Regions from separate parts of the Methylotenera mobilis JLW8 genome, predicted to be linked through region 2. Evidence: predicted binding sites of a transcription regulator. Region 2 holds the regulator's gene; each other region holds the start of a gene.

Evidence for each region. Region 2 encodes FliA, which starts transcription of late flagellar genes. Its sites were predicted from a motif close to CTAAAGTTNNCNNAAANNNTGCCGATANNA; they were not measured.
Region 1: a site for FliA is predicted at 4,494-4,523, ahead of flhD (flagellar transcriptional regulator FlhD). Genes of this name have one in related genera too.
Region 3: a site for FliA is predicted at 2,622-2,651, ahead of MMOL_RS07325 (flagellar protein FlaG). Genes of this name have one in related genera too.

Annotation. Positions count from the first base shown of each region.
Region 1 covers NC_012968.1:2,022,643-2,028,855, forward strand. Annotated here, with positions in the region: gene MMOL_RS09370 (HNH endonuclease) at 1-395, opposite strand, end outside; gene MMOL_RS11950 (DUF2971 domain-containing protein) at 890-1,798, shown strand; gene MMOL_RS09380 (hypothetical protein) at 2,069-2,425, shown strand; gene MMOL_RS09385 (hypothetical protein) at 2,487-3,158, shown strand; gene MMOL_RS09390 (heavy-metal-associated domain-containing protein) at 3,179-3,508, shown strand; gene MMOL_RS09395 (hypothetical protein) at 3,509-3,913, shown strand; gene flhD (flagellar transcriptional regulator FlhD) at 4,628-4,945, shown strand; gene flhF (flagellar biosynthesis GTPase FlhF) at 4,959-6,213, shown strand, end outside.
Region 2 covers NC_012968.1:1,381,166-1,387,378, forward strand. Annotated here, with positions in the region: gene flhF (flagellar biosynthesis GTPase FlhF) at 1-395, shown strand, start outside; gene MMOL_RS06445 (MinD/ParA family ATP-binding protein) at 398-1,237, shown strand; gene MMOL_RS06450 (RNA polymerase sigma factor FliA) at 1,247-1,981, shown strand; gene MMOL_RS06455 (flagellar motor protein) at 1,963-2,712, shown strand; gene motD (flagellar motor protein MotD) at 2,747-3,562, shown strand; gene MMOL_RS06465 (hypothetical protein) at 3,678-4,136, opposite strand; gene MMOL_RS06470 (hypothetical protein) at 4,225-4,830, shown strand; gene MMOL_RS06475 (PepSY domain-containing protein) at 4,911-5,438, opposite strand; gene typA (translational GTPase TypA) at 5,683-6,213, opposite strand, start outside.
Region 3 covers NC_012968.1:1,583,581-1,589,793, reverse strand. Annotated here, with positions in the region: gene MMOL_RS07335 (ABC transporter ATP-binding protein) at 1-1,464, shown strand, start outside; gene MMOL_RS07330 (nuclear transport factor 2 family protein) at 1,526-2,005, shown strand; gene MMOL_RS07325 (flagellar protein FlaG) at 2,166-2,546, opposite strand; gene MMOL_RS07320 (aminotransferase-like domain-containing protein) at 2,931-4,361, shown strand; gene MMOL_RS07315 (nitrite/sulfite reductase) at 4,495-6,213, shown strand, end outside.

The DNA.
Region 1 (6,213 bases), 640 kb from region 2:
TCAGCAAACACGACATCTTCTTGAACTGGCTCGCTGGCCTCAAATGCAGTAACACCAGCGCGAATGAGGTTCGCAAGCGATTTCGTCGCTGCAGCGGATACTCCGAATTCAAGCCAGACAGCACGATCCGTTTCTGAAACATTCCCTAACCCTTTGCCAGTAGCGACCTGTCGTAAATTCTGAAGCTTAAACGCAACACCAACAGGATTTCGGAATGATTCCTTCCTTGAGGCCTCTGCGTGATGAGGAAAGCGGCGAAGCACTTCGGATAATGCTTTCACTCGGTCATCAGAGCCAGACGGAATTTTCCCATTCAGGTCAAAGTAAAGGTCAAGTGCGAGAATTGTTTCGTCGCGTGTCCATTTGGGGTTTCCGTGTCCGTGTGTGCGAGCCATTACTAGGTTGTCCGACAGTTATTAAAGAGTCCCACAGGTTTTTATATTAATAATTACATTTTTATGGCGCATTGCTTGATACCTTTATCGTTTCAATATTTTATAGTTATTCTCTGTATAAATTAAATTAAAAATTTTGGAACGCAAGATATTTGAAATGATAGTTATTGAATACATGCCAGGTTGCTTCATTCCTTGGCATTAAAGAATTAAAAAAACACCTCTAGCAATTACTTTTGCCGGTATATTTGACGGTATATAACAACATTAAAAATAAATTAATATTAAAAATCATATATATAACAACAAACATCAAGTCCCTCTTTCCCACCAATAAAGACGCCCCTTTCGAGAGATTGGGGCGTTTTCTTTTTTAGCATTTGGCACAATTCTGGCACACCAACCAAAATACATTACCCCCTCAATACAAGCCTCTCAATCATTGGAATAAAAGCGCTACAATCTACGAACTACTAACACCTAAATGTAGCCTAATGAAAAACAATAAAAATCAAACACCACCTCGGCAAAGATACCCAAATTTTGATAGACTTGTAGATGAAATTTCCTTGCTAGATTATCGTCAGTGCCGACAATTTCTGACAAAGAAAATCTCTCCAAAATACCCACGTTTTCAATACAAATATATGGCGCTCCCTGCCGGAGACTCGGATAGGAGAGAGAGATTTTTAAGGGATATTGTCGTTGGTAGCAAACTATGGTTAAGCCCTCCTACCGACTTTAACGACCCTTTCGATATGACCGCCAAGGTGGTTTTTGATGGCACTACAAACATGTTACGAGAGAAATTCGAAAAGCTCATAGCAACGCAAGGCGACCTTAAATGGAAAGAGCGCAAAAAATTACTTGATAAATTCATGGCTAGACCGCGGCATGAATGGCAAAAAATTAGCGAAGCCGCTTTCAACTCAAACTTACAAAAAACTGGCGTCTTCTCATTTGCGGGCGACCCCCGTTCGATTTTAATGTGGAGTCATTACGCCGACAATCATCAGGGAGTGTGCCTTCAATTTGAAGTGGCAAGACACCCAAGAATTATGCTTGAAGCTATCCCAGTGGATTACGTTGAGGATTATCCGGTTCTAAATTGGGCAAACGACACCGAAGGGCAACTCAGAGACATTATCTTGGCGAAATTCAAGCATTGGGATTATGAAAAAGAGTCTAGGATTATTTGGCAAGGAGGGGCAAAAACATCGACCTCGTTCAAGCCTGAAGCTCTTACTAGAATAATTTTTGGATGTAGAGCAGATGATAGAGTTAGCAATATCGTAAACGACATTCTTAATGAGCGAAAAAAGTTAGGAATGCCTGATGTTGAAACTTACAAAGCACATAAACACTCAAGCAAATATGAACTAGTTATCAAGAAATTAAGCTAAAAAACCAATAAAACGTGCCAAAAAAATTAAATAATAATAAATTTAATTTAAAATCATGTAGTTAAAAAAATAAAACAATGGATTGTATATCCTTTATATCGAATCTAAATGATAAGGAGAAATGCACTCCTTACGATGCTAACATTTGTATGCATTACTCACCTTTCCTCGATACTCTCCAGACAGCTTTGTTAAACGATTGTCAGTTTGCAACTTTTCCCATTTAACTGCATCATAGCGTCTGTGAAAAAACAATTTTTACATCTACTTGTGACTCTTTTAGTATTGCTCATGCCAATGCAGGCGATTTCTATGCAAATGGTGATGAACCAATCTAACAGTGGTGGTCATCATACTGCAATGCTTAGCGAACAAGCGCAGCAGAATGATGCTATGGCTGAGCATTGCAAAATGCAAATGCATCATGGCAAACAAACCCAGCAAAAAACCGCTTATTATTGCTCAGGCAGTAATTGCTCTGTGATTTGTGCCGGCTTGGTTTTATCTACATCATTAACGACTATTACTATCAGCCCAACAGTGACTGATTTCACTTCTTTTGTTACCCCTAATTTCCACTCTCAGGCGCCTGACTTCTTAGAACGCCCTCCGCGTAACTTTAGTTAATTTCCCTTAATGCTGGCAGCGCCGGCGTAGATCAATTTAGGAATTAATTAGGAGGGCAATCATGCAACTTTCCAGTTGCTTCAAACTTTTACTTAAGTTTGGGCTTTTTATATCCAGCGTTAATGCGTTTGCAGGCCCCATGGGCTTTAAGGACTCATTTATGGTGATGGGTGACTTTAACAGTAACTGGCGTGAGGCATTTATCAATTACGCCATCACCCCACGCGATGCGTTTGGAGTTGGCGCGACGTACATGCGTTCTGATGACAAGTCCAAAACACGCACACTAGAAGAGTTCACTTATACAAGCCTAATCAAACGCTGGAACTTGCCTAACTCGCAAGCCAATTTATGGTTTACAGGCGGCATTGGCGCGATACAAGGTGAAAATGACCTGACGGGGAAAGACCATCGTTTTGACAAAGTGATGGTAACCCCTGGCGTTCAGTATGATTATGAAACGACGCGTGTTTACTTTGCAGCAGCGCATCGATTGTACCGCGCTGAGCATATCAATCATGACTTCACCAGTGCGCGCGCCGGTTTCTCGTTTTATGAAACCGATTACGACAAAACCCAACCGTGGGCCATTTTAGAGGCGCGCAACATGAATGGCTTATCTGACAAGATTGAAGTCACGCCCATGTTGCGGCTGATTAATAAAAGCTATTTTGTAGAGGGCGGCATCAATAACTCTGGCCAACCTCGCTTTAACTTTATGTATATATTTTAATGATTATTAAGGAATTTATGATGAAAAAACTATTATTAGCATTAGCCGTTATTGCCACATTTTTTAGCCAAGCGGCGTTAGCTACGCAAACCATCAAAGCCAACGTAAACGGCATGGTATGTGCATTTTGTGCACAAGGCATTGAGAAGAAAATGCGTGCGCTTTCTCAAACAAAAGATGTTTACGTCAACTTAAAGCAACGTATCGTTGCAGTAGAGCTTAAAGACGGGCAATCATTATCTAACGATACGGTAAAAGATTTGATTAAAGATGCGGGTTACGAGGTGACGAGCATTGAAATCAGCAGCCATCCGATTGAGCACATCAAGGCAGAAATGGAGCCAAAGTAAATGTCTCACACTTCTACTAACAATGAAATGTCAAACTTGAGGAAAACCAAGTCTTTGTCATTCATCTCATTATTTACCAGCGGTGGCACACTGATTTGTTGTGCACTGCCAGCCGCACTGGTGGGGTTAGGCGCAGGCGCGGTGATGTCGTCACTAGTCAGCAATGTGCCGCAATTAGTTTGGTTTTCTGAGCATAAGTTTGGTGTGTTTATATTTGCTGGCGCGATGCTACTGCTATCAGGCTATTTACAGTGGCAAGCGCGCGGCCTGCCATGCCCAGCAGACCAAGAGCTAGCCAACGTATGCATACGTACGCGCAAAACCTCACTGCGGGTATATATCGCATCAGTCATCATATTTCTAATTGGAGGGTTCTTTGCCTTTATTGCGCCATTAATTCTTTAATACTTAATATGTTACGCATAAGTATTACTGATTTGAATGTAAATGTGCGAATGTAAATAATGTATCACTGATTATCTGCAATATTTACATCAATAAATTTAAGCTAATAACCTACTCTACTAACAAAGACGCCACATTTCAGACATGAGGCGTCTTTCTTTATGTTAGACTTTAGCCCTACTGACAATCTTGAGATTTATAATTTTTTTCACAATTGAAACAATTAGTTAACTATCTGCAATACTTCATTAATTACTGCCCAGTATGATGGGCACATATGTTGAATTGATTTGCAATATATACTCTCTCAAAGTTTGTAGCGCTTTTTTGCAGAAGCGCTATTTTTTTGCCCATTTGGTTAGCATCCTTAATATTTTCAGTCTTAATACTTAAAATCCAGCTCGGCAAGTTACGCATTATTTAAGCTGAAAGCATTAAACTTTTGCGATTTAATGCCGTAACAACTACTTGTAACAGCAATTTCAGCTCCCTTCCCGCAACATTCTATATGTACAAACTCAGCCACCAGCGAGGCTTTGCAGGCATATTGCCATATAGAACAATGACTCACACTCCTCGTCAAAAGTTTGTAAGACAAACACCTACAAAATAAATAGCCAAATAGCCATTGGTTGAAACAGCCTAAAGAGTTACATTTCACCAAGCCAATTGCACCACGGTTTTTACAATAGAAACAACGAATTAGGAAGCAAAATGAATGTAAAAGATATGATGTCCGAAATTAAGGACGCAAATCTCAACTATTTGATGATGGCTAAACAGCTCATCAGTTCAGATAAAGCGACCGCAATGTTTCTTTTAGGCATCAGCAAAGAGATTGCTGATTTGCTAGAAAGCCTAAGCAATATGCAGGTTGTAAAGCTGAGCAGTACAAATATGATGCTGACCCGCTTCCGATTTGACGACAGTGCAGTACTCGGCATGCTGACTGATTACTCAAAAGACCGCGATCAGGCGCATTTACACACATCTGTTCTGCTAGCCAGTCAATCGGCTGAGCAAATTACCTAAGTAAGAACCAAGTATGAATATTAAGCAATTTTTTGGTATTAACTCTCGCGAAGCGCTCAAGCAGGTACGCATGGAGCTTGGCGAGGATGCCATTATTTTATCTAACCGCGTCGTTGACGGCGGCAATCGTATCACTGCGCTGAAAGAAGAAGACTTAGACGCGATTGTTGATAACGTAGCCACTATGGAAGCGTCTTACCGCAACCACACAGAAGGTTTTGGTGAAGATAACCCATCAGCGTTAATCTCAGTGATTAATAAAAAAATTGAGGGCTTTCATAGCAATCAAGCACAGCCTTTTGCACCGAGTATGATCGAGCCAGAAGCGCCTACTCCAAAAATAGATGCCGAACCATTTTTTGCGCAGCCTGTAGCACAAGCAGCACCAGATACCATGATGCAAGCATCTATGTTGGATGCTAGCCAAAAAATGACTGAGATTCTGAACGAAATGCGTAGCATGCGCGATGTGTTTGAATCTCAATTAACCACGATCGCCTGGAGCAACACACAACAGCAATATCCCACAAAAACCAGAATACTAAACATCCTGTTATCTTCCGGTTTTAGTGCTGCGCTTGCCAGAATGTTGTCTGAGAAAATGCCAGCCAACCTCAATGAGGCCAAAGCTTTGGCTTGGGTTAAAGCAATTTTAAGCAAAAATCTGGACAATCTGCCGAGCGAAATGGGCATGCTGGATCAAGGTGGTATTTTTGCCCTGATCGGCCCGACAGGTGTTGGTAAAACTACTACCACAGCCAAACTCGCTGCGCGCTACGTCATGAAACATGGCACGGAGAGCTTAGGCCTAATCACTACCGATGCTTATCGTATCGGGGGTCATGAACAACTAAGAATTTATGGCAAGATTCTTGGCGTAATGGTGCATGCGGTTAAAGATGAAGCTGATCTTAAAATTGCACTAAACGAACTAAAAAATAAACGCACTATTTTGATTGATACCGTTGGTGTAAGCCAGCGCGACACCATGGTGACCGAGCAGATTGCGATGCTCTCCAACACCAATGCCGGCATTAAAAAGCTGCTATGCCTCAATGCAACCAGCACTGGCGAAACATTAACTGACGTAATTAGAGCCTATAAAGGCAAGGGCTTAGACGGCACCATCATCACCAAGCTGGATGAAGCTGTGACTATTGGCGGCGTGCTGGATGTGATTATCAGAGGCAAGTTAAAACTATATTACTTGGCCAATGGTCAACGTGTGCCTGAAGACATTCATTTATCAAACAAGAGCTATTTGATTC
Region 2 (6,213 bases):
TTACCGAGCAAATCGCCCTACTCTCAGCCGGCAACACGCCCATTAAAAAACTGCTGTGCTTAAGTGCCACCAACACGGGGGAGACTTTAACCGATGTCATTAGTGCTTATAAGGGAAAAGGTCTGGATGGCTGCATCATTACCAAGCTGGATGAAGCCGCCACCATCGGTAATACGCTTGATGTGATTATTCGTGAAAAGTTAAAACTTTATTACACGGCCACCGGACAACGCGTGCCAGAAGATATCAATCTGGCCGATAAAAAAACGCTGATAGCCCTAGCGTTAAACTCGAAATCACCAGCTAATCGCCCTTTTGAGTTTTTAGTAAATGAACTGCCATTTATAATGGGACAAGCCAACAACACAACAAATATCTCGCTAGCGGAGATTTAATCATGGCTAATTATAACCATATCGTCATGCCTAACGACCAAGCCGCCGGATTAAGGCGGATTATGGCAAAACCGAAGCCTAGGATAGTGTCAGTTCTATCTGCATCATCTACACAAGCGCAGCCTCGCCTCATCACAAACCTTGCCGCTACCATGGTGAGCCAGGGTAATGAAGTGTTGGTCATGCATGCATCTGAGCACGCGTTCGAGCACCATTATGAATTAGCACAATCCCCAACCCTACTGGATGTAATTTCTGATACACATACACTAGCGCAAGCCATCAAAACCACCACCAATGGTTACGCTAGTGTGAAGTTAATGCACAAAAGTTTGTTCAAAAAAGCAAATGATGCCCATAGTGCTAGTCAGCTTAACTTGCTCTTCAACCAATTAGCCCAGCAATATGACATCGTGCTGGTTGATACCATGCTGAACGCAGATAGCGTATTGCCGTTGCATCAACTCAATGAGAGTGAAATTATTATCCAACTCTCACGCAAGCCAGAATCGATCACAGAGGCGTATTCATTGATTAAACAAGTTTGCGGTGAGCTTGGCAGGCGTTCTTTTGGTATCATTGTCGATGACTCAACAGACGCGCAGGCACAAATAGTATTTGGTAATATAGCGCAGGTGGCAAAACGCTATATGCAGATTGAGTTAGAGTTTTTTGGTGCAATTCCTGCTGACAGCCACATCAGCCGAGCTTCTAAATTAGGTCGCTCCGTGATTGATGCGTTTCCGCTCGCAATGGCGTCAACCGCATTAAAACAAATTGCACAACGCTTAGATTACAAGCACGATAATATTTTTAACAATAAACAGGCACAACTAAGCTAAAGACGATTTATGTACACAGCGCACGGGAAAAAAGATCAAAAAGACGTTTTGCTGGATCAGCACGCTATCTTAGTTAAAAAACTCGCCTATCAATTAAAAGCAAAACTTCCACCAAGTGTAGAGCTTGATGACCTTATCCAAGCAGGCATGATGGGCTTACTGGACGCTGTTAACCGCTATGAAGATACGCACGGCGCCCAGTTTGAAACCTACGCCGCACAAAGAATCCGCGGGGCAATGCTAGACGAACTACGCAGTTCAGACTGGCTACCCCGTAGCATCCGTAAAAACATGCGTGATGTTGAAAATGCGATTAGCCAACTGGAGCAACAGCTTGGTCAATCCCCTACTGAAAACGATGTTGCCAAAAAACTTAACATGTCGCTCGCGGAATACCATGAAATGCTAGGCGACTGTAGCGGGCACCAACTTATTTATTACGAAGATTTCCATGAGGCTGACAGCGGTGAGCACTTTTTAGACCGTTTTCAAACTGACCATGATAACGACCCGATTAAAGGCCTGCTCATTGGCGACTTTAAAGATGCGTTAATCGGCGCTATTGACTCACTACCCGAGCGCGAGAAAATCCTGCTAGGTTTATATTACGAACAAGAGCTAAACTTAAAGGAAATTGGTGCGGTAATGAGTGTTTCAGAATCGCGCGTATGTCAACTACATAGCCAGGCGGTCGCCAGGCTACGTGCCAACTTAAGAGAGAAGTCATGGACTGGGGCAGTTTAATCGGTTTAATCCTTGCTGTAGCAGGGATTATACTAGGGCAAAAACTTGAGGGCGGCAACGTAGGCTCCCTGCTGCAATACGCAGCTTTTCTTATCGTCATGTTTGGCACTTTTGGTGCGGTGCTTGTACAAACCCCGGCCAAAACTTTTATTCAAGGTTTAAAAATGCTAAAACTAGTGTTTAAAAAACCGATTGATGATAAAAAAGAGCTGAGCAAGCGTATTTTGATATGGAGCAATTTTGCGCGCAAAGAAGGTATTTTCATGCTGGAACCTTTTTTAAAAAAAGAGACAGACCCCTTTATTATTAAAGGCATGCGCCTGATGATTGATGGCACTCCACCGGAGAAAATTCGCGAGATATGCGCAATTGATATCTATTTCCATGAAGTGCAAATGCGTAGTGCCGCAAAAATTTGGGATGCAGCTGGCGGTTATGCACCTACTGTAGGTATTCTAGGCGCCGTACTAGGCTTGATTCATGTGATGGAGAACTTATCTGACCCTAGCAAGCTAGGTAGCGGTATTGCTGTTGCGTTTGTGGCCACGATTTACGGTGTTGGCTTTGCCAACCTGATATTTTTGCCTATTGCCAACAAACTAAAAACCTATATCCAAGCTGAATTAAAAAGACGTGAAATGTTACTTAATGCCTGGGTGTCTATTGCCAATGGCGATCACCCGAGAATCGTTGAAGAGCGCTTAGACAGCTATCTTGATAAGCCACATTAGCTAATATACCAATAAAACAATTTGAATACAGGCCATGTCGAAACTCATCCGTAAAAGAGTAGAAGAAGACCAAGAGAACCACGAACGGTGGTTAGTCTCTTATGCGGACTTCATCACGCTTTTATTCGCGTTCTTCGTCGTGATGTACTCAATTTCCTCGGTTGAGATAGGCAAGTACAAACAGCTCACCAACTCAATCGGCACTGCTTTTAGCGGGAATGGCAGCTCTGGCGTCAACCAGACCAGCACAGAAAAAGGCCTGGGTGCGAAAGGCATTACTGAGGCAAATAGCTCGATTGTAAAGCCACTCCCACTCAGTCATTTATATTCAGAGAAATTGCGTAGAGAGCGTGATTCTATGGCTAAAACTGGCGTAGAAGTGTCCAACAAACTTGCACCGATGATTAACGAAGGCAAGATTCAAGTCATACAAACCAGCCGCGGTATTCGTATTGATATTCAGGATAACCTACTATTTGGTGCCGGCTCAGCTGACCTCTCCCCCACCGCAAATGCAATTATCAGTGAAATTGTGCCTTTAATTAAAGACAATCAGCGCAAAATTCAGGTAGAGGGGCACACCGACAACACTCCCATTCATAACGCTACGTTCTTCTCGAACTGGGAGCTCTCCGCAGTGCGTGCCAGCAGCGTCGTACGCTTACTAAGTGCTTTGGGTATTAGCGAACAACGCTTGAGTGCTACCGGGCTAGGTGCATCACAGCCGATTAGCGAAAATGAATCAGAAGCTGGTCGCGCCAAAAATAGGCGCGTATCCATCATCATTACCTATGAGTTGCCTATACAAGAGGACACCTCTAATGTGATTACACCAAAGGCACTCTTCTAAGGTTCCGAGAAACTAAGCACATTAATTTGTCTTTAAACTGAAACATGCCAAAATCAGCTTCTATCGTTGAAACTATATATAGAATAAATATAAATAATTGATAACAAATATATCTCTAAGATGCATCACCAGAAAGCACTAATCTAATCTTAGTAAAAGCACCAATAGATTCATCTGAATATAAAGCTGGAATAAAAACTGCATCAGAGTTGACTTTTGAACTTAAAATTTCTATCAAGTTAAATAAAGTGTTATGTGTCATTGTATTGCTAACAACAACCAACAATACCCCACAAACATTATCAAATCTAATCCCATTAGAAGTTATATCAGCAATCAAGTTTTCAAGTTCTAATTCTACACTTTTAATTTCAGGAACGTTGATAGCATAACTATTTATTGGCTCTGAGTGTGATAGCGCGGATATGAAATCATCCGCATCGGTACCAACAAAAGCGTCATTTTTAAAATTGTAAGCTAACTCTCTTAGCAAGCAATCAGTCACTTGTGGTAAATGCTGTTTGAAATGTTCATAAACTTCATCGCACTCTGATTCAGAATAACCTTGATTCATAACACTCCTTTATTTCAAGTTATAAAACTAACCCACTCATATTAGCTGCTATTATAAAACTATACTTTGTATTAATCAGGAGATGATTTTGGATCAAGTTAGAATATTACAACAAGGTCACTTTGATGGATTCTGCTTACTCTACGCTATTATGAATTCATTTAAATCCATTACTGAATCTAATGCATCGGCAGAATACTTCTCTTATAAATACTCAACTGAATGGAAAAACATAATCAGCATTACACCTTCGATTCATGAGTTTGCCAACGGCAATGGTAGTAACTTCGTGAACGTTAATATAAAAACTGAATTACCGTTATTAGATACTTTTATTAATACCAGCTTTTCAATTCTGACCAAAAAAAATGAGAAACAAAAGATTTCTGCAGTAAGGATAAGTAGATCAGAAATTTCGAGCTTAGATTTTAAAAGTTCTGCTGTTATTTTCTGCACCAAAGAAAAAGCAAAGACTGAGCATACCGAAGGACTTGATCACTGGTTATGTATTGTAGGTAAAAAAAACAATAAATACTTGTTAGCTTGCTCATACACCTCCCACTGCATCAACCCATGTCAATACAATGAAAAATTGGATAGAAAAACATCAAGAATATACAACAATACAATTAATGAAGAAGAGCTAAATCAAATATATAAAAATGCAATTTATAAAATTGAATTTAACTATTAAATAAAATTATTGAATTTATTTAATGAGATACCCAAAATAAAAAAAGCCAGCTATCGCTGGCTTTTTTTATTGAATCTAAATTACTCTTTACCGATTTGGTATTCTTCGTAGCTCACTTCTACAATCTTACCGGTAGCCGCATCCACTTCTACCTTAACTTCTTCTTTGTCAGCTTCTAAAATATCAAACTCGTAAGAAGCTTTACCATCAGACTCGAGCTCATACTCTGTTTCAACGACTGTACCAGGATGCGCAGCTAATGCAGTTGCTTTAGCATCGGCCTCACTCACTTTAGCAAGTGCTTTGAATCTAGGATCATCAGCTTTAACCTCTTCTTCGATCTCAGTCACTTTACCAGTTTTAGCATTGCACTCAACATCCCATGCTTTGCCATCTGCAGTTTCAATATCAAACTCATAAACACCCACTTTTTTCTCAGACTTGAACTCTGTCTTTACAATCGTGCCTTCGTGTTTAGTTAATGCGGCTTTTACGCATTTACCCAAGCTATCATAAGCTTTCGGTTTGATTGTTTCATGGCCAGCAACTGCAGAGTTTGCAAAAAACACAGCAGCGACTAAAGCTGCACCTAAAGATAAACGAAACATAGTTAACTCCTATTATTGTTAGTTAAATACTAAATTATTGTTGAAGTACGACAAGTAGCTAGAAAAATCTATTACTGCCACCGATTCTACCAAACTTGCACTAAGCACTTGATTGTTTTACACAATTATTACATTTCTGGTTGTAATCAACCAATTTAAGTATTACTGCGGTACTAGGAGTGCTGATTAACGCGCTAGGCACAATAAAAACCCAGCACATGGCTGGGTTTTTAAATTACTTTAATTACTCTTTTGATGCGCGTTTACGCTCATGCTCAAGCAAGTAACGTTTACGGATACGGATGTTTTTAGGTGTGATTTCTACCAATTCATCATCATCAATAAACTCAACTGCAGACTCTAATGACAATGCGACTGGCGGAATCAAACGCACAGCTTCATCGGTACCAGATGCACGCACGTTAGTCAGTTGTTTACCTTTAATTGGGTTAACAATCAGATCGTTGTCACGGCTATGAATACCAATCACCATACCTTCGTATAACTTGTCGCCTGGCACTGAGAACATACGGCCACGGTCTTGCAACTTCCACAGCGCATAAGCCACTGCTTCACCTTGTTCAGCTGAAATCAACACACCATTACGACGACCAGGCATATCAGCTTTTACAGGTGCATATTCATCAAAAATATGTGCCATTAAGCCGGTACCGCGCGTTAGAGTTAAGAACTCACCTTGGAAACCAATCAAACCACGTGCAGGGATTTTGTACTCTAAACGTGTACGGCCATTACCGTCAGACTCCATGTTTTG
Region 3 (6,213 bases), 200 kb from region 2:
CACCGATTAATGCTTGGGCAAAGCATGAGTTTTTATCAGGATGAGTTTGCCGGGCGTGTTTCTGCAAAGGTGATGCAAACTGCATTAGCCGTGCGTGACGTGTGGTTTATTGTGGCGGATATTTTAGTCTTCGTAGTGATTTATTTTGTGACGATGGTAGCAGTGGTCGGGCATTTTAACGCCATGGTAGTCGTGCCGTTTCTGGTGTGGGTCGTATGTTATGTCATTTCACTCAGCTACTTTGTACCAAGATTAGCCAAGGTTTCGCAAAACCAGGCAGATGCTCGCTCATTAATGACTGGGCGTATCACCGATGCCTATACAAATATCAGTACAGTTAAATTGTTCTCACACGCGGGGCGCGAGGCATACTATGCCAAATCTGCCATGAGTGAGTTCTTGGGCACTGTGCATAAGCAAATGCGCTATGTGTCTGGTGTGGAGTTTACCAACCATATTTTGAATATGCTGTTAGTGATTGCAACTTCCGGTGTTGCGCTGTGGTTGTGGACTAATAATCAGGTGAGCGTTGGCGGTGTGGCGGCCGCTACGGCTATGGCGCTACGCCTCAATGGTATTTCGCATTGGGTGATGTGGGAACTTACTTCGCTATATGAGCATATCGGCACCGCGCAAGATGGCGTAAACACGCTATCGCTCACCCAGCAGATTATCGACAAGCCAGACGCGCCATCATTAAAAATCAGCAGCGGTGAAATCACCTTTGATCAGGTTGATTTTGCGTATGGTATGCAGACCTCAGTATTAAGAGCGTTGAGTTTGAATATTAGACCTGGTGAAAAAGTTGGTCTGGTTGGGCGCTCTGGCGCTGGTAAATCTACCATCGTGAATCTGCTGTTACGTTTTTATGATGTAGAGAGTGGCCGCGTTTTGATTGATGGGCAGGATGTGCGCGACGTGACGCAAAACAGCTTGCGCAGCCAGATTGCGATGGTGACGCAAGATACCTCGCTGCTGCATCGCAGTGTGCGTGACAATATTCTGTATGGGCGGCCAAACGCCACCGAGCAAGAGATGATGGATGCAGCAAAGCGTGCCGAGGCGCATGACTTTATCTTAAGCCTGCGCGATGCTAAAGGGCGCACCGGTTATGATGCACATGTAGGCGAGCGTGGTGTAAAGTTATCAGGTGGCCAGCGTCAGCGTATTGCAATTGCGCGGGTTATTTTAAAAGATGCACCAATCTTGCTGCTGGATGAAGCTACCAGTGCGTTGGATTCTGAGGTGGAGCAGGCGATACAGGCGAGCCTGTATGACTTGATGCAGGGAAAAACTGTGGTGGCTATTGCGCACCGGCTTTCTACCATTGCAGCGATGGACCGCCTTATTGTGCTGGATGATGGCCGAATTGTCGAAGAGGGCGATCATCAAACCCTGATTAAACAAGGCGGTATATACGCAACTTTATGGGCACACCAAAGTGGCGGCTTTTTGGGAGAATAGCGCTTACTCATTTTTCTCGTTTCATCAGTGTTAAATATGTTCATATTTTAGGAGTGAAGAGATGTCAGCAAGCAATGAAGTAAAGCCACCGTTACCTCCATTTACGCGTGAAACAGCAGCGCAAAAAGTGCGTCTGGCTGAAGATGGCTGGAACAGCCGAGACCCGCAACGCGTATCGCTGGTATATACCCCTGATAGTCAGTGGCGTAATCGGGCAGAGTTTATAACTGGGCGTGAGCAGATTGTTGCGTTCTTAACCCGTAAATGGTCGCGTGAATTGGAGTATCGCTTAATTAAAGAGCTGTGGGCGCACGATCACAACCGTATTGCGGTGCGCTTTGCCTATGAGTGGCATGATGACTCTGGGCAGTGGTATCGCTCTTACGGTAATGAAAATTGGCAGTTTGATGCCAATGGTTTAATGGAGTTACGTTATGCCAGTATCAACGATTTACCGATCAAAGAGACTGAGCGTAAGTTTTTATGGCCGATAGGGCGCAGACCTGATGATTATGCCAGCTTGAGTGAATTGGGCTTATAGCGCGAGGCATCGTTAACCAGCCTCAATCTTCGATTGGCTGGTTTAGGGCTGATATTTGTGGGTAGTGTTTCTCGTGCATTTGCGGCACCCAATGTGCCGTAAATGCTTATTTCACAGGTGATGCAGCTGAGGCTGTTTTAGACGATGGGGTGTGGCTTAATTAAGCGCGTTCTCTTACCACTAAGCCTTGTAGTCTGCCCAGTGTTTTTGAAAAGGCTAGCACCTCTTCGTTAGGGATTTGTCTGATGGTTTTTTGCGTCGCAGTGTCGATGACTTTCACAATCATGCGACCAGCTTCTTCATCCATCGAGAATTGAACTGTTTGCAGGGCAGGCGCTACCAACTCATTCAATTTATTGACCGCAGCCGTTAACATGTCTTTGTTTGCTTCAGTTGAAGTTCTGTTGTCAGACGTGTCCACTGATTTTAACGCAGCGCGATTCGCACTACTGGTTTGGGCCGTCGCTCTCGCATCTGTAGTTTGTTGCGTGCTGATTGGCATTTTAATGCCGCCGTAACCATCTATTGAAGAATTAAACATGTTAGCCCTTTAAAATCGCGTCTTAAATTGTTATTGGTTAAAAAATTAAGTTAAATTTTGCCATATCCTACAACTATTTAACGGCAGCTAATTTAGATACTTTAGGGTAAAAGTGAAAAATATTTAAAATAATTTATATATTTATCTAATTGTTAATGGATTCATATAGTTAGTTTTTAAATTATTTTTAATTTGTACGTATTTTTATGTCATTTCTAGGATTTTTTCTGTATAAAACTTAATTAATCAGCATGATTTTGGTGGTTTGTATTTAATAATTTTAGATTTAATTATTTTTCAGTATTGAAGTTAGTATTCATTTCTATAAAGCAGTGCTTATCGGGTAGCATGCCATTTGTATACATTTAACCTCACAGGAAAGCGATGAAGCTTTACGAGCAGCTTGCTAATTCTATTGCCCAGTCTATTCAAGAAGGGGTGTTGTGCCGTGGCGATAAACTGCCATCTGTACGCCAAGCCAGTATTAGCCGTGAAGTGAGTGCGGCCACGGTATTAGAGGCATATTATCTGCTGGAGGCACGTGGCCTGATTACGGCGCGCGAACGCTCCGGTTATTTCGTTACCGGCGGTGCGCTGAATATTCCGTCTTTGCCCGAGCCTGTGACACAGGACCAGCTAGAATCTAAACAGGTGGATGTGAGTGAGTTGGTATTTGAGGTGCTGGAGTCGATTCGGCTCAAAAGCGTGGTGCCTTTAGGTTCGGCATTCCCAAGCCCGTTACTGTTTCCACGCGCGAATCTGGCCAAGAGCATGGCTTCCAGCGTGCAGATTATGGACCCTTGGGCCAGTGTAGATAATTTAAGTGCTGGGGATATGAATCTTAGGCGCCAGATTGCTTTGCGTTACATGATAGATGGCCTGCATGTAACTGCAGATGAAATTGTGGTGACCAATGGTGCGCTGGAGGCATTAAACCTATGTTTGATGGCAGTGGCTCGCCCTGGTGATACCGTGCTTATTGAATCGCCGACCTTTTATGCTGCCTTACAATCTATAGAGCGCATAGGTTTGCGCGCGGTAGAGATTCCTAGCCACCCTAAAGACGGTATTGATTTAGCGGCAATGGAGCGCGCCATTGTGCAGCACCAGCCTAAAGCTTGCTGGTTGATGACTAACTTTCAGAATCCGTTAGGTAGTTTGCTTTCTAATGAAAAGAAACAGGCCTTGGTGGTACTCATCACCAAATATCAACTGCCGCTAATTGAAGACGATGTTTACGGTGAGTTGTATTTTTCCGATAAACGACCCATGCCGGCAAAAGCCTTTGATAGCGAAGGTTTGGTCATGCATTGTTCATCATTTTCTAAATGCCTAGCACCTGGTTACAGAGTGGGTTGGGTTGCACCTGGGCGATTTGCAAAGGCAGTCGCGCGGCTTAAGTTAACCACAACTATTTCTGCATCAGTACCGGCGCAAGTAGCCATTGCCAAATATTTGCAAAAGGGCGGTTACGACAGACATTTGCGTAATCTGCGTCATGCCTTATTGCTAAACCAAATTAAATTTGTAGAAGCAATAGAGCGTTATTTCCCTACCGGTACCTGCTTAACCTTACCGCAGGGCGGGTATTTTTTATGGGTGAAGTTGCCAGATAGCGTTAATGCACTGGAACTGCATAAACTTGCGCTTAATCACGATATTAGCATCGCGCCTGGCCCGATATTTTCTGCGCAGCGTCACTTCAGCAGTTATGTACGCTTGAACTACGGGCATATTTGGGATGCGCGCATAGAAGCCGCGCTGTTAACTTTAGGTTCGCTGGTATTAGCGTTAATACCACAGCCGTTATCGTAAGATTTTTATCATCTGTTATGCTTTTTTTGCAAGCATCTGTCTCTGTTATTAATTAGTAGCAAGCCTTAAGCTTTAGTCACTGTTAAACAAATAACTTGGCCGTTGTATCAACGCCAATTTGTAAGGTGATTAAATGTATATCTATGATGAAATAGATCAGCGACTGGTGGAACAGCGCGTTGCCCAATTCCGGGGGCAGACGCAGCGCTTTCTCAATGGCCAGCTCTCTGAAGATGATTTCCGCGTGCTGCGTTTGCAAAATGGATTGTATCTTCAGCGTCATGCGCCCATGCTACGCGTAGCGATTCCTTATGGGATGTTGACCTCTAACCAATTACGTACGTTGTCTTATGTTGCGCGGCGCTGGGATAGAGGCTATGCCCATCTCACCACTAGACAGAATATACAGTTCAACTGGCCGCGTTTGGAAGATGCGCCTGATATTTTGGCTAAGCTGGCTACTGTGCAAATGCATGCGATCCAGACCAGCGGTAATTGTATTCGTAACACCACTACCGACCATTTTGCCGGGGTGGCACATGATGAAATCATTAATCCACTGGTATGGTGCGAAATTATCAGGCAATGGTCCATGCTGCACCCTGAGTTTGCATTCTTACCACGTAAATTCAAAATCGCCGTGAGTGGTTCCGTCACGGATAGGGCTGCCATCGGCGTACACGATATCGGCTTGCAGGCAGTTGAGAGTAACGGCGTATTTGGTTTCAGAGTATTTGTGGGCGGCGGCTTGGGTAGGACGCCGCTGGTTGGCAAGCTGATTAATCCTTTTGTGGCCTGGTATGACCTGCTGACTTATTTGCAGGCAACATTGCGTGTGTATAACCTGCATGGCAGACGCGACAACAAATATAAAGCACGCATTAAAATTTTGGTAAAAGACCTCACGCCAGAGGTGTTTGCACAGCAGGTAAATGAACAATGGGCGCTGATTCGAGGTGGTGCAGATACCGTAACCGCAGAATTTGTCAGCGCGATTGCCGATAAATTTACCTGGCCCAGCTATAAACAGTTGCAAGATGATGACGGTACCAGTATCGCGCATCATTTAGAGGCTAACCCAGCTTTTGCACGCTGGTTTCGCACCAATATTCACCAGCATAAAATCCCCGGCTATTCATCAGTGACGGTGTCTTTGAAAGCGCCTGGTTCTCCACCGGGTGATATGACTGCAGACCAGATGGATGTGCTTGCTGAAATGGCTGACAACTACGGTTTTGGCGAACTGCGTGTTTCACATGAGCAGAATATCATTTTGCCTGATGTTAAAACCAAGTCGCTTTATGCTTTATGGCAAGAGTTGAGCGTGCTTAATCTGTCCACCCCTAATATCGGCTTGATTACCAATATCATCGCCTGTCCAGGCGGAGATTACTGCAGTTTAGCCAATGCGGTTTCTATTCCAGTGGCAGCGGCTATTCAGCAAAAATTTGATGATCTGGATTATGTGCATGAGATTGGTGAGATTGATCTTAATTTATCTGGCTGCATGAACTCCTGTGGGCATCACCATGTAGGTCATATAGGGATTTTAGGCGTGGATAAGGCCGGTGAGGAGTGGTACCAAATTACATTGGGCGGCAGACAGTCTGGTGCGCTCAAGGCTGATAGCAAATCCAGCATAGATGGCAATACAAGCGCAGCGATTGGTCGAGTGATTGGGCCATCGTTTGCGCGTGAGCAAGTGCCTGATGTGATTGCTCGCCTGATTAAAACTTATTTATCCATCCGCGAAAGTGATGTTGAGCGCTTTATTGATGTGGTGGACCGTATCGGAATTGAGCCATTTAAGAAGGATGTTTATGCGGATCCTATGCTAGCCAAGATGCCAAAC